2 regions of the Chlorobaculum sp. MV4-Y genome follow, and region 2 is predicted to be linked to the other one. Evidence: riboswitches for the same ligand, from Rfam matches in the RefSeq annotation. Region 2 holds a riboswitch; the other holds the start of a gene.

Region 1 (4,204 bases), 770 kb from region 2:
GCGCTGACTTCCGACTGGGGGCCGATGCAGGATTTTATCGACATCAACGTCGGAGGTACGCGCAACGTGTGCGAAGCATCGCTTCGGCACGGCGTTGGGCGGCTGGTGCATGTCAGCTCGTTCGAGTGCTTCGAGCACCACCTGCTTGGCCGTATCGATGAACAGACGCCCTGCATGACGCGCAGGCAATCCTATCCCGATACGAAAATCGGTGGCACAAACGAGGTCTGGGCAGCTATGAAACGGGGGCTTTCAGCGAGCATTCTCTATCCAGTGTGGGTCTATGGCCCCGGCGACCGGACGCTGTTTCCGATTCTGGCCGATGCGATCCGCAAGCGTCAGGCATTCTTCTGGGCGCGCAACGCGCCGATCAGCATGATCTATATCGACAATCTCACCGATCTGACGATGTTGGCCGCTACCCGTCCGGAAGCCGTTGGCGAGGCGTTCATGGCTTGCGACGGTGAAGCGATCACTTTCGAGGAGGTGTGCCGGCGCGTTGCCGTGGCGATAGGTTCGCCGGTGCCGTCGCTTCACCTCCCGTTCGGCATGGTTCGGGCCGTCGCCGGGGTGATGGAGTTTGTCTGGCGGATTGCCGGAAGCGAAAAGCGCCCACTCCTGACCCGGCAGGCGGTCGATGTGCTCACCTCACGTGCGGAGGTTGATGTGTCGAAAGCCCGCAAGACGCTTGGCTGGCAAAGCCTCGTGCCGCAGGATGAGGGTATCCGGCGTACGCTCGACTGGCTGCTGACGGTCGATCCGTCGCAGTGGAAGGTGAAATAATGCTCCGGTCTTGCCGGAAAAAAAGTTGTTTTCAGGGCTTCGACCGGAAATGCTTTTACCGTGAGCCTTCCCTGTTTTCAGCACCGTTAAGTCCGTCGCATGTCGCCCGGAAAATCACCTTCCGGCGTTGTCTGCCTTCCAAAAAATCATTACCATTGAAAGTTCTTTGAGCATTACGGTGCCGGATGAAAACATTCGGGTAAAAGGGAAGTTGCGTGTGAATCGCACACTGTGCCCGCAACTGTAAGATGGTGTGCCGCCCGGCGATGTTGACAGCTCTGTCCTCATGGCCGCCGCGGTTCGGGTGTATCCACTCTGCCCACCTCTGATAACCACGGGGAATGCGGGGGAAGGTCGCCCGAAGGAAAACGTCGAAGTAATTTCGCGGCCATCGAAGTCAGGAAACCTGCCGTAATGGTTGGCGCCGCGTGGCTCCGGGAACAGAGCTTGGCGTCCCGTTCAACGATCGAAACCTGATTGTTCCTCGATCTTTTTTCGTCAGTTCGCCAAAGCTGTTTTCTGAGTTTGACAGGGTGGTTTATATTGCGTAAAGCAATCTCCCGTCATGATGCAACCATGCTTCACTGTGTGTGCTGACGTAAGGTAAGTCTTGGAATAAAATGGATTTACCTATCAACAACCAATTATCGATTCTGGAGACTTCACATGAAAATCGCCCGCCTGTTCACTTCCCCTGGTGAAAACGTCTATGACCGTTTCGACTACACGCTCAGAACCTCCGTGCTTCGCAATCCCGATGGCTCGAAGGTCTTTGAGATGAACGATGTCGAAGTGCCGGTTTCGTGGTCGCAGGTTGCCGCCGACATTCTCGCGCAGAAATATTTCCGCAAGACCGGCGTGCCGCAGCGCGACGCTGAGGGGAACCTCATGATCGGCGCGGACGGCCAGCCGGTGACCGGCAGCGAGAACTCCATCAAGCAGGTGGCGCACCGCATGGTGGGCTGCTGGCAGGATTGGGGCCGCAAGCACAATTACTTCGACACCGAGGAGGATGCGCAGGCGTTTTATGACGAGGTGGTGTACATGCTGCTCGCGCAGATGGCGGCGCCGAACTCGCCGCAGTGGTTCAACACCGGTCTCCAGTTCGCCTACGGCATCAACGGCCCGGCGCAGGGGCACTTCTACGTCGATCCGGTGACCGGCGAGACGAAAGAGTCCGAGGACGCCTACTCCCGCCCGCAGGCGCACGCCTGTTTCATCCAGTCGGTCAAGGACGATCTGGTCAACGACGGCGGCATTTTCGACCTCGCCATCCGCGAGGCGCGCGTCTTCAAGTTTGGCAGTGGCTCGGGCACCAACTATTCGAACCTGCGTGGATCGGGCGAAAAGCTCAGCGGCGGCGGCAGCTCGTCGGGCCTGATGAGCTTCCTGAAAATCTTCGACTCTGCGGCTGGCGCGATCAAATCCGGCGGCACCACGCGCCGCGCGGCCAAGATGGTCATCGTCGATATCGATCATCCGGACATTGAAAAGTTCATCGAGTGGAAGGCGAAAGAGGAGGACAAGGTGGCCGCGATGGTTGCTGGTTCCAAGATCTGCTCGCGCTTCCTGAAAGCGATTGTCGATGAGGCGCTCAAGGGCGGCACCGACCGGCAGGAGAACGAGATGCTCGACACGCTCATTCGTAACGCCCTGCATCGCGGTGTGCCGATGAGCTATATCCTGCGTGTGCTGGCGCTGGTCGAGCAGGGCTACACCTCGCTCAATTTCGAGGAGTACGACACGCACTACGAGTCCGAGGCGTACCAGACCGTCGGCGGCCAGAACTCCAACAACAGCGTCCGCGTGACCAACGAGTTCATGAAGGCCGTGCAGAACGACGAAATGTGGGTGCTCCGCGAGCGCACCACCGGCAAGGATGCCCGCGCTGTGCGTGCCAAGGACCTCTGGGAGAAGATCGTGATGAGTGCCTGGAAGTGCGCCGATCCGGGCTTGCAGTTCGACTCGACCATCAACGAATGGCACACCTGCCCGAAGAGCGGCCGCATCAATGCCAGCAACCCGTGCTCGGAGTACATGTTCCTCGACGATACGGCCTGCAACCTCGCCAGCCTCAACCTCGCGCACTTTCTCGACGAGGAGAGCGGCAAGGTCAAGATCACCGAACTTCAGCACGCTTCGGCGCTCTGGACGGTGGTGCTTGAAATCTCGGTGCTGATGGCGCACTTCCCGTCGGCGGAGATCGCCCGCCTGAGCTACGAGTTCCGCACGCTGGGCCTCGGTTTCGCCAACCTCGGGCGCGTCCTGATGGTGCTCGGTATTCCCTACGACTCGCCGCGCGGCCTTGCCATTGCGGGTGGCATCGCGGCGCTCATGACCGGTCAGGCCTACGTTACCTCTGCCGACATGGCCAAAGACCTCGGCCCGTTCGCCCGCTATCGCGAGAACAGCGACGACATGCTGCGCGTCATCCGCAACCACCGCCGCGCGGCGATCAACAGCTCGGAGGACGATTACGAAGGGCTGGTGATCAAACCTCGCGGAATCGATTCGGAATATTGCCCGAAGGAGCTGTTCGAGGCTGCCGGAAAGGTGTGGGACGAGGCGCTCAAGCGCGGCAAGAAGCACGGCTTCCGCAACGCGCAGGTGAGCGTCATCGCGCCGACCGGCACCATCGGCCTTGTTATGGATTGCGACACCACCGGCATCGAGCCGGAGTTCGCTATTGTCAAGTTCAAGAAACTTGCGGGCGGCGGCTACTTCAAGATCGTCAACCAGTCGGTGCACAAGGCGCTTTCCCGCCTCGGCTACTCCGACAAGCAGATCGAGGAGATCGAGAAGTACTGCAAGGGCCACGGTACCCTGCGCGGATGCCCCGGCATCAACCAGCAGTGGCTCAAGAGCCGCGGCTTTACCGACGAAAAGATCGATGCGGTCGAAAAGCAGCTCGAAAGCGTCTTCGACATCCGCTTCGCCTTCAACAAATGGATCATCGGCGAGGAGTTCTGCCACTCCCTCGGCTTCACCGAAGAGCAGCTCAACGAACCCTCGTTCGACATGCTGAGCGAGCTTGGCGCGAGTGAGGCGGACATCGAGGCGGCTAATGACTACGTCTGCGGCACTATGATGATCGAGGGCGCGCCGCACCTCAAGCCGGAGCACCTGCCGGTCTTCGACTGCGCCAGCACCTGCGGACGCAAGGGCAAGCGTTACATCAACCACATGGCCCATGTGCACATGATGTCCGCCGTGCAGCCCTTCATCTCCGGCGCGATCTCCAAGACGGTCAATATGCCCGCCAGCGCCACCACCGCTGAAATCGGCGAGGTTTACGAAGCCGCATGGCAGTCGATGGTCAAGGCGATCACGATTTACCGCGACGGCTCCAAGCTTTCGCAGCCGCTCAACATTTCCAGCATTTCGCCGCTCGACGAGGTGATCATGCTCGGCACCGAGGAGG
Region 2 (4,204 bases):
CTCTATGCGCTTCTTGAAGCCGATACTTCGGATAGCCAGAATCATCTGTCTACGTTATTGCTGAAGTTGCAGGTTTCGGCAATTGGTTGGGAGCGACAGCTTCATGAACTTGAAATGCTTCTTGTAAAGCACTCATTAGTGTGGCCTACGTCATTTCTTGAAAAGACTTTTCGGAATGACTATAAGCGCATATCCCACCCTAAAACCTCCTCTTTAGACAAATCGTTAGTAGCGCGAGATTCTTTTCTTCGTTGGGCAGAACGGGTACATGTAGAATTGCTTCGCATCTGAATCAGTCCAGTTCCATAATATCGTGGCAAGTCTTTAAGTACATTCAACGTTTTTGGTACACTGATATAGATCCCTTGCATTACTTGGATCATCATGTTACCTTAAAGTATTCATTGCAACATCCCGGAACACGGTTTGAATCCGTGGCGGTCCCGCCGCTGTATTCGGGGACTGAACCTGCACTTGATCCCTTCGGGGGTGGTCACTGCTCCGGCTTACCGGGGGGGAAGGCTTGCAGGGGAAGGACGATCCGAGAGCCAGAAGACCTGTTGTATTGAGAACATAGCATGGATGACGAAACGCTCATGGGCGGGACATTGAGTTCCTGATCCCGTATTTTTTTGTCGTCCGGGCAGAACTCCGATGGTAAAGGGCTTCGCTCCATCTTGCAAAAGGTGGGATGAAGTCCTTTTTCTTTTTCAACAAAAATGGAGACAACGCCATGAACAACACGCAAGCAAAATCAACAAAAATCGTGAAACCAAAAGCGATCATCGCGGTAAGGAAGCGCAAGGATGCCAGCGGCACGGGCCTTTCGCACTACATCCTGATCGAGAAACCGGTCGTGAAGAAGGAGGCAAACTGAACGATGCGGGGAGACGTAACGGGAAAACAGGCCTCGTCAAGGGGCCTGTGGGTGAATTCGGGCAACGGCATGTCGCTATTGCCGATCGACATCGGCCATGACGATTACATGGCGGTCGTGTCGCCGGACACGGCTTTCTGGGCGCTGGTGGGCAAGCATGAGCTGGCGGAGGTTTTCTCTTCCAGCCATCCGCTCTGCCAGGGGTATCGGCAGAAAGCGGCGGAGTTCGAGTCGGAGATGACGGCGCTACGGTGCAGCCTGAAGCCGTCGGCAGTCTATGTGAACCCGACGGAGCGTTGCAACCTCGATTGCAGCTACTGTTATATTCCGGGCGAGATGCGGCGAGACGGCGTGGATATGCCTGCCGGAGAACTGATCGAGGCTCTGGAGAGAATGCTCGTCTACTTCAGGCAGCATGTGGCCGAAGGGTTCAGACCGGAAGTGATTTTTCATGGCTCTGAACCTCTGATGAACCGTAAGGCGGTGTTTTCGGCGATTGACCATTTCGGTGAGGCGTTCAGGTTCGGCGTGCAGACAAACGGCACGTTGCTCGATCACGAAGCGGCGGAGTTTCTCATGTCGCGCGGCGTTGGCGTCGGTCTGTCACTCGATGGCCATCAGGCTGCGCTGGCCGCCCGGACGCGCAAGAGCTGGTCTGGCGAAGGGGTTTATGAATCGGTGCTTCAGGCTATGGCGCTGCTTCGTGGCTACGAGAGCTACAGTGTGATCTGTACGGTGACGAAGCAAAACATGCAATCACTGGCCGAGATTGTCGAGTTTTTTCATGCGGCTGAAGTGCCGGTGTGCATGCTCAATCCCGTACGCTGTACGCAGCCGGGCGGCAAAGCCGAAAAGCCTGATGACAGGGTAATGTCTGGCTATTACCTGCGAGCGCTGGAGCGGGCGCATGAGCTGTATCGCGAGACCGGCCGGAAGCTGGTGGTGGCCAACTTCGCCAACATCATGCTCTCGATTCTGGCTCCGACGGCCCGAAAGCTGATGTGCGACATCTCGCCCTGCGGCGGTGGACGCTGCTTCGTGGCGCTGTCGGCCAAGGGCGACATCTTTCCGTGCAGCGAGTTCGTCGGGCTGGAGGAGTTCAACGGCGGCAACGTTTTCCGCGACGACATTGACGCCATTCTGGCCACGCCGTCGTTCAGGCTGGTCACGAGTCGGCGGGTAGAGGAGATCGATCCCTGCCGGAGTTGCGCCATTCGGCACTTCTGCGGCTCGCCCTGCCCGGCAGAGGCGTGGAGTCTGCACGGCACGATGAAGAGTCCCGGCGCGTTCTGCGAACTCTACGAGGAGCAGGTGCGCTTCGCCATGCGCAAGATTGCCGACGGCGTGGCGGACGATTTTCTCGAAAATGGCTGGGACAAGGCGACCGAAACGGTCGTTGAGTTTGGAGCGGCAGGGTGCGCGAGTCTCTCCTGAGCGCTTCGGGAAAAAGATTCGAAGGCCAATCTGGTTATTGATCGTTTCTCTGGCCGAAGAACCGGGGGAAAGACGCATTGCGCTTTCCCCGGGCAAGGCATCGCCATACAAAATTTTTCCATCCAGCATTTGCCTTTCTCTCGCTTTTTCTTATACTTTCTTCGTCCAATTATGTGGTGCCCGACATGGAGACATGCGGGCTTAAAAGGGAATCCGGTGAGAGTCCGGAACAGTACCCGCTGCTGTAATCTCGCACTGGCTGAATAGCTGGTGAAAAGGTTTATCGAATATGCCACTGCCCCGATTTCATCGGGGTGGGAAGGCCGGTAAAACCCGGGAAAGTCAGAAGACCTGCCGCATCTTTTTTTAACGCTTCGGGAATAAAGCAACATACTACCATGAAACACACCCTCGTTCCGTCCGCTAGAACAGGCAAGGGTTGGGCGTCGATCCTGTCGTTGCGCAACCGGCTGTTCCGCTCGCTTCTCAGTCGATTCATCCCTCTCGTTCATTACGATCTGTTCCGCTCGCCGTTTGGCGTCCCGGCGCATTCCGTGCTGTTTTCCATCGATCCCCATCGATCCTGCCGCACTCATCTCATCGGCCATTTCCCGCCTTTTTCGCGTCAATCCGGTCAACGCTATCATCAAGGGCATGACCCGCTCACCGTCACTTGTCATCAGTGCCGTTCAGGCTGTGACAGTTTTTCCGCCGCCGGTCATCCGCTGACCGTCATTCCGTGCTGGCAATTGAACTGAAACAATAAAACAAGTGATAATGAAACAATATGTTATGGCGGCAGCATTGCTGTGCTGCGCTGCCCCGGCGTACGCAGCCTATCCTCTTGTTACCGACGATACCGGCACCCAGGGCACCGGCGGCTGGCAGGTCGAATGCACGACCGGATTTTCCTCCAACAGCAAGACCGACGGCGGCATCACGATAAAAGAGCGTGAAAACGAAGCCGCAGTGGTGGTTTCGTACGGCGTGGCGCAGAATATCGATCTGGTTGCGGGGTTGCCGTACCTGTGGCATCAGAATCAGGAAGATCAGCTTGTTACCGCCGATGAAAGTGGTATCGGCGATATGACGGTCGAACTCAAGTGGCGGTTCTTCGAGAGCGAAAAGAACGGATTCAGCCTTGCCCTGAAACCCGGCATCTCCCTGCCGACTGGTGACGCCGACAAGGGGCTTGGTGTCGGGCGGGTGACGGGAGGCGCGGTGCTGATCGCCACCAAAGAGCTTGGCTCGCTGACGCTGCACGCCAATGCGGGCTACCATCGCAATGCCTATGAGCTTGATGAGGACGCGGCTGCGTCAAACAAGGACATCTGGAGCGCATCCCTTGCGGGCGAATATGCGTTTTCGGAAAAGCTCAGGGCGGTGGCCGACATTGGCATTGAAACTGCCGAAGAGAAAGGATCGCGAACGCATCCCGCCTTCGTGCTGGGAGGGCTGATCTACAGCGTTACCGAAAACTTCGATTTCGACCTGGGCATCAAGGGTGGTCTGAACGATGCCGAACCCGATACGGCTTTGCTGCTCGGCGTGGCCGCGCGATTCAACTAAACTAAAGGAGGATAACCATGACCAATCTGAAATTTCGCTTTGTCGCTGTGTCCTCGATGGTTGCGGGCATGATGCTTTTCGGTGGTGGTGAGGCCTGGGCGATGCACATCATGGAGGGGTTTTTGCCGCCTTCGTGGTGCCTGTTCTGGGCGGCAGTGTCGTTGCCTTTTTTTGTGCTTGGCTTCCGGTCGATGCGCAAGATCGTGGCTGACAATCCGCGCATGAAGCTGCTGCTGGCGATGGTTGGGGCGTTTGCCTTTGTGCTTTCGTCGCTCAAGATTCCCTCTGTGACCGGGAGCTGCTCTCATCCCACCGGCGTGGGCC

The links. A riboswitch is a leader RNA that binds a small molecule or an ion and turns the genes downstream of it on or off. The one in region 2 is predicted to bind cobalamin.
Region 1: it holds a riboswitch for cobalamin, as region 2 does, so the genes downstream of both, NY406_RS07400 (vitamin B12-dependent ribonucleotide reductase) here and NY406_RS00210 (hypothetical protein) in region 2, are expected to answer to the same signal.

The regions. Positions count from the first base shown of each region.
Region 1 covers NZ_CP104202.1:1,505,643-1,509,846, reverse strand. The annotation lists gene NY406_RS07405 (NAD-dependent epimerase/dehydratase family protein) at 1-783, shown strand, start outside; cobalamin riboswitch at 943-1,212, shown strand; gene NY406_RS07400 (vitamin B12-dependent ribonucleotide reductase) at 1,450-4,204, shown strand, end outside.
Region 2 covers NZ_CP104202.1:37,211-41,414, forward strand. The annotation lists gene NY406_RS00200 (Tn7-like element transposition protein TnsE) at 1-291, shown strand, start outside; cobalamin riboswitch at 417-557, shown strand; gene cbpB (peptide-modifying radical SAM enzyme CbpB) at 881-2,311, shown strand; cobalamin riboswitch at 2,469-2,685, shown strand; gene NY406_RS00210 (hypothetical protein) at 2,710-3,069, shown strand; gene NY406_RS00215 (transporter) at 3,089-3,880, shown strand; gene NY406_RS00220 (energy-coupling factor ABC transporter permease) at 3,898-4,204, shown strand, end outside.